DNA from 2 places in the Paracoccus sp. DMF genome. Region 2 is predicted to be linked to the other one. Evidence: riboswitches for the same ligand, from Rfam matches in the RefSeq annotation. Region 2 holds a riboswitch; the other holds the start of a gene.
What was found. A riboswitch is a leader RNA that binds a small molecule or an ion and turns the genes downstream of it on or off. The one in region 2 is predicted to bind thiamine pyrophosphate.
Positions count from the first base shown of each region.

Region 1: linked by a shared signal. The riboswitch ahead of thiD (bifunctional hydroxymethylpyrimidine kinase/phosphomethylpyrimidine kinase) and the one ahead of E3D03_RS03660 (TenA family protein) in region 2 are both predicted to bind thiamine pyrophosphate.

Region 1 is NZ_SOKV02000002.1:175,592-178,792, forward strand. Features, by position in the region: gene E3D03_RS02120 (FAD-dependent oxidoreductase) at 1-544, opposite strand, end outside; gene thiD (bifunctional hydroxymethylpyrimidine kinase/phosphomethylpyrimidine kinase) at 541-1,362, opposite strand; TPP riboswitch at 1,427-1,530, opposite strand; gene E3D03_RS02130 (nucleotide sugar dehydrogenase) at 1,572-2,738, opposite strand; gene E3D03_RS02135 (HAD family hydrolase) at 2,862-3,201, shown strand, end outside.
Region 2 is NZ_SOKV02000004.1:111,479-114,679, reverse strand. Features, by position in the region: gene E3D03_RS03665 (AI-2E family transporter) at 1-900, opposite strand, end outside; TPP riboswitch at 1,057-1,183, shown strand; gene E3D03_RS03660 (TenA family protein) at 1,244-1,882, shown strand; gene E3D03_RS03655 (NUDIX hydrolase) at 1,886-2,359, opposite strand; gene E3D03_RS03650 (TIGR02300 family protein) at 2,430-2,753, opposite strand; gene E3D03_RS03645 (M48 family metallopeptidase) at 2,889-3,201, shown strand, end outside.

The sequences.
Region 1 (3,201 bases), on a different contig from region 2:
CGGGCAAGGCGTCGCGGGCGGCGAAGCCGCGGGCGTCGACGATCAGGCCGGTCGGCTCGCCTTCGGTCTCGATGGTGACGCCGGCAGCGGTCAGCCGGTCGCGCAGCGCCATGAGGGCGGCGCGGGGGTTCAGATGCGCCTCGCTTTCGAAGAACAGCCCGCGCGCGAACCGGCCCTGCAATACGGGCTCCAGCGCGGCGATGGCGTCAGCGTCCACCGGGCGATGCGCCTCTGTCATCCGGGTAAAGCGGTCCAGTTCCGCCCGGTCGCGCGAGGGGGCGAGCACCAGCGTGCCGCGCCGGATGACCTCGGCGCCATGCGCCTGCCACCAGTCGGCGGCGTCGAGCCCCAGGCGCAGGACCACCGGCTCGGCGCTTTCGGCCTCGCACCAGGGGGCCAGCATGCCGCCGGCACGCCAACTGCACGCCTGCGCGCCGGGCTTGCCGGCGGGGTCGATGACGCGGGGGGTGACGCCGCGGTCAAGCAGGGTCGCGGCAATTGCCAACCCCATCACGCCGCTACCAAGAATTGTTATCTCGTTCATTCGCCACCCCACATTTTGTAGAAGTGATGTACCGGCCCATGGCCCAACCCGATCCCCAGCCCGTCGGCGGCCCCGATGGCGCCTTGCAGCCAGCCATGGGCGCGGGTGACCGCAGCGGGCAGGTCCAACCCCAGCGCCAGCCCCGCCGCGATGGCCGAGGACAGCGAGCAGCCGGTGCCATGGGTATTGCGGGTCTGCTGACGTGGCGCCGACAGCTGAAAGCCCTGCGGACCGACCAGCAGGTCGGTGCAGGTGTCGCCCTCGGCATGGCCGCCCTTCATCAGCACATGGCCCGCGCCCAGGGCACGCAGCGCCTCGCCCTGTTCGGCCATGGCGTCGAGGGTGCCGGCCGGGGCACGACCCAGCAGCCGTGCGGCCTCGGGCAGGTTGGGGGTCAGGACGGTCGCCAGCGGCAAGAGCCGGTCACGCAGCGCCTGGACCGCCGCGTCGGGCAGCAGCGCATCGCCGGATTTCGCCACCATGACCGGGTCCAGCACCACCGGGATCGGATCGGCCTGCAGCGCGATGCGCAGCCGGTCCGCGACGGCTGTGATCACATCCGGGCCGCCGACCATGCCGATCTTGATCGCGCGCACGTCCAGGTCGCCGAAAACCGCGTCGATCTGCGCCGCGACCATGGCCGGCGAGACCGCCTCGACCGCCGCGACGGTGCGGGTGTTCTGGGCGGTGATGGCTGTGATCACGGATGCGCCATAGACCCCCAGCGCCGAGAAGGTCTTGAGGTCGGCCTGGATGCCGGCGCCGCCGCCGCTGTCCGAGCCGGCGATGGTCAGCGCGATGCGAGCTGGTCCCGCCATGATCCGCCTTTCATTGTCCGGTCGAGGCGGCGGAGAGGGGGTGGCGGCTGATGTGGTCTGCGTGCCGCGACACTCTACCCTTCCCTCCGCCGGTATGAGCCGGATCAGGTTCGATGGGTCGGTGCCTGGCACCTCTCAGCCCCGTTCGGGGCACCCCAAGTGTATGAGTCGTGGCGGGACACTAGGGCCGGCGCGCGGCTTTGGCAAGCTCAGTCGCGGGCGAACAGGTCGCGGGTGTAAAGCTTGTCCTGCACGTCGGCCAGTTCGGGCGCCTGGCGGTTGGCGATGATCAGGTCGGCCTGGGCCTTGAAGGCGTCGAGGTCGCGCACCACCGGGCTGTTGAAGAAATGCTCCTGTTCCAGCACCGGTTCGTAGACGATGCAGGGGATGCCCTTGGCCTTGATCCGCTTCATGATGCCCTGGATCGAGCTGTCGCGGAAATTGTCCGAGCCGGATTTCATCACCAGCCGATAGACGCCGACCAGCTTCGGACGCCGGGCGATGATTTCCTCGGCGATGAAATCCTTGCGGGTGCGGTTGCTGTCCACCACCGCGGCGATCAGGCTTTGCGGCACCTGGTCGTAGTTCGCCAGCAATTGCTTGGTATCCTTGGGCAGGCAATAGCCGCCATAGCCGAAGCTGGGATTGTTGTAATGCTCGCCGATCCGCGGGTCGAGGCCGACGCCCTCGATGATCTCGCGCGTGTTCAGCCCGCGGGCGACGGCATAGCTGTCGAGTTCGTTGAAATAGGCCACGCGCATGGCGAGATAGGTGTTCGAGAACAGCTTGATCGCCTCGGCCTCGGTCGAGCCGGTGAACAGGATCGGCATGTCCTTGCGGACCGCGCCCTGGGCCAGCAGATCGGCCAGCCGATGCGCGGCCGGGCCGTGGTCACCTACCACGATGCGCGAGGGGTGCAGGTTGTCCTGCAACGCCCGGCCTTCGCGCAGGAATTCCGGCGAGAACAGGATGCCGTCATGGCCGGTCTCGTCGCGCATGCGCTGGGTAAAGCCGACCGGGACCGTGGACTTGATGACGATGGTCGCCTGCGGCGCGTGCCGGCGGGCCAGCGCGATCACGCTTTCCACGCTGGAGGTGTCGAAGCGGTTCGAGCGCGGGTCGTAATTCGTCGGCGTGGCGACGATGACGAATTCGGCGCCGGCCATGGCCTCGGCCGGGTCGGTGGTGGCGCGCAGGTGCAGCGGCTTTTCCGCCAGCCACTGGCTGATCTCGGCATCCTCGATGGGCGAGCGGCCGGCATTCACCTGGGCCACCCGCTCGGCGCTGATGTCCAGGGCCACCACCGCGTCATGCTGCGCCAGCAGCACCGCGATCGACATGCCGACATAGCCCAGCCCAGCCACCGATATGGTCATCGCGTTCCCTTTCCCCGTGGTTTCCCCGGCTCTAGCACGGCTTTTCGCCCGGCAGAAGCGCGCCGGCTTGCGGGGCCGGCCGTGTTTCGGCACGATCCGGCCGGATGGCAAGGGAGGCCGGCGATGAAAAGCGTGATCTTCGACCTGGGGGCGGTGCTGATCGAATGGGATCCGGCGCTGGCCTTTGCCGATGTCTTCACCAGCCGCGCCGCGGCCGAGGCCTGGATGGCGCGCATCGGCTTCGACGGCTGGAACCGGGCGCAGGACGGCGGGCGCAGCTTTGCCGAAGGGCTGCAGGCCGCGCGCGAGGCGCATGGCGACGAGGCCCGGCAGCTGGCGGGCTATCTGGCCGCCTTTCCGCTGACCATCGAGAAGACCGTGCCCGGCGCCTGGGAAATCGCCGAGGCGCTGCTGGCGCGGGGGGTGCCGCTCTATGGCTTGACGAACTGGGCGGCCGAGACCT
Region 2 (3,201 bases):
CACCGGCGAGCCGCTGGCGACCAGATAGGCCGAGACCAGCGTGAAGCACAAAGGCGCACCCCCCGGGATCAGCGCCATGAAGCCGGTGATGACGCCGAAGGTCACCGGCGAGGGCACGCCGGCCAGCCAATAGGCGGTGCCCAGGATCACCCCCTCGCCGATGGCGATCAGCGTCATGCCGGTCACGGTCGAGCTGATCGTCGCCGGCACCACGCGCGACAGCCGGCTCCAGCGGTCGGGCAGGATGCGGCGGCCGATATGGTCGACCTGGGCCACGAACTTGTCGCCGTCGCGATACAGCACGAAGAGCGTGATCAGCATGAAGAGCAGCGTCAGCGCCAGGTGGAACGCCAGCGAGCCCGCCGTCACCGCGCCGCGATAGATCGCGCCGATGTTCGAGCCCGAGACCAGCTGCACGATTTCCGAGATGCCGCCGGGCCGGCCGATATAGGTGTGCCAGTTCTCGTCCAGCCAGTCGCCGACCTGCGGCAGCTGGACCATCCAGCCCGGCGTCGGCGCGCCGGTGGAATTGACCATGATCGCCCAGTTGATCCAGTCGCGCAGCTCGCGGAAGGCATAGATCAGCGCCATGGCGATGGGCACGACCAGGAAGCAGACCAGCACCAGCACCAGGGCCGTCGCGGCCCAGGTGCGCCCGACACGCGCCACCGCCCGCTCGCGCAGCGGCCAGCTGGCCAGCGCGATCACCATCGCCGCCAGCACCGGCACCAGGAAGCCGTGGAAGAAATAGATCGAGGCCGCGACGATCGCCAGCAACAGCCAGCGCGCCGCCGAGATATTGGTCACCAGCGGCGGCCGGTGCAGGCGCAGCCCGGTCTGGCGCGGCGCCTGGGCGGGGTGGGGTGCGGTCTGGGGGCTTGGCTCTGGGCCTGTGGTCATCGTCTCCGGTCCTGTCCGGCGCCGCGCGGACGCATCTTGGCGCAACGAGATAACAGAACGCCCGCCGCTGCAAGCCGGAATGCCGTCCCGGCCGGGTCAAGCCTGCCGCGCAGGCATGTCGGGGGCGTGACAGCCGCGGCCGGCACGGCTAGGATCGCCGCGACCAAGGGGAGCCCCGGCAAGGGGCTGAGAGATCGCTGGCAAGGGCAAGCCCCGCGCGGCGCGGTGACCCTTCGAACCTGATCCGGATCATGCCGGCGAAGGGATGGCCAGTCCGTGCGCCTGCCTGATGCCGGCCCCACCCCGGGGCCATCCCGGCCCCGCCCCAAGCCAGGAGGGCAGGATGCCCCAGACCTTCTTTGAAACCCTGCGCGACGAATGCGCCGCCGATTGGCAGGCCGCGACCGGCCATCGCTTCGTGCACGAGTTGCTGGCCGGCCGCATCGGGGATGCGGTCATGGCGCGCTATCTTGTGCAGGACCACCGTTTCCTCGATGCTTTCCTGACGCTGCTCGGTGCCGCCATCGCCAGCGCCGACCGCTTCGAATCGCGGCTGCGCTTCGGCCGCTTCGCCGGTATGGTTTCAAGCGACGAGAACGACTATTTCCTGCGCGCCTTCGCCGCCCTGGGCGTCTCGGAGGCCGAGCGCGCCGCCATTCCCGACAGCGCGCCCACGCAGGGCTTCCAGGCCATCTTGCGCGAGGCTGCCGCGACCCGCTCTTATCCAGCGGTGCTGGCGGTGCTGAACGTGGCCGAGGGGCTTTACCTCGACTGGGCCATGCAGGCCGAGACCCTGCCGGAAAACTTCGTCCATGCCGAATGGATCACGCTGCACGACAATGCGTTCTTCCGCGATTTCGTGGCCTTCCTGCGCGCCGAGCTGGACCGCACCGGCCCGGCCGAGGCCGCGCAGGTGCGCGACTTCTTTCGCCGCGCCGCCCGGCTGGAAGTCGAATTTTTCGATGATGCCTATGAGGCTTAGTGTCTAATCCTCGATGATTTCGAAGGGGGGCGGCTCGCGCGGCGGGCCGCCTTCGCGATAGTCCAGCACGATTCGCGCCAGCGCGGCCGGCGCCAGGTTCTCGCTGCTGTGGCGCAGCTCGGGCAGGCTCCACCAGCGGAATTCGCGGATCAGGCCGGCCTCGGGCGCGTCCTGCACCACGGGCCGGAACTCCGGCGTCTCGATCAGGAAGTAATGCTCGGATTGGCGCCAGCGCGCCTGCGGCAAGGGCAGGGTAAAGCGGCGGCGCCAGACCAGCGGGCCGAAGGCGGGCAGGGCAAAGCCCAGCTCCTCGCGCAGTTCGCGGCGCAGCGTCGCCTCGGGCGTCTCGCCGGGCTCGGCGCCGCCGCCCGGGGTGATCCACCAGTCGCCGGTGCCATAGTCGACGCGCATCAGCAGCACCCGGTCCTCGGGCGTCAGCAGAATGGCCCGCATGGCCTGGCGGTCGATGATGCGCATGGCCCCCTCCGATCACGAAAAAGCCCCGGCGCGGCAAGGGCCGGCCGGGGCGATCGCGGCCGCTCGCGGCCTATTCGTCGTCCGAATCCGCCACGTCGGCGATGTCGTCCAGCGACACGTCGCCGTCGTCATCGTCGTCGTCCAGCAGATCGTCGTCCAGATCCCCGGAATCGGCGTCGTCGTCCAGATCCTCGTCATCGACGAGATCGGTCTGATCCTCGTCGCGCGCGGCGGTCTTTTCCGAGATCAGCGAGCGCGAGCGGCCATTCGTCAGGCTTTCCGCCGTGAAAGAGGCGCCGCAGGCCGGGCAGGTCATCGGATCGTTCGTCAGGTCGTAGAAGCGCGTGGCGCAATGGGGGCAAAGGCGTTTCGTGCCCCATTCCTCTTTGGGCATGGTATTCTCTTTCTGCCGCGTTCAGGTAAATCCGCTGTCCCCTGCCATAGCCAGAAGGGGCTGTCAAAGGCTTTTCCCCTTGCGTCGGGACGGCGGCGCGGTGGAAATATGGGCCGAAAGGCAGGGCACCGCAAGATGCAGGCAGGCAAGGACAGGATTTGGGTCGGCGGCGACATCCCGGTGACGCTGCGCCGCTCGTCCCGGGCGCGGCGCATGACGTTGCGCGTGGCACGGGCGGGGGGCGAGGTGGTGCTGACCCTGCCCAGCCGCGCCAGCCTGCGCGACGGCCAGGCCTTTGCCGAGTCGCGGGCCGAATGGCTGCGCCAGGTCCGCGCCGACATGCCGGCGCTGCAACTGGTCGCGCATGGCGTCCAGCTGCCCGTCGAGGGCGTGCCGCGCCTGATCCGCCCGGCCGAGACCCGCCGCGTCGAGCTGACCGCCGACCTGC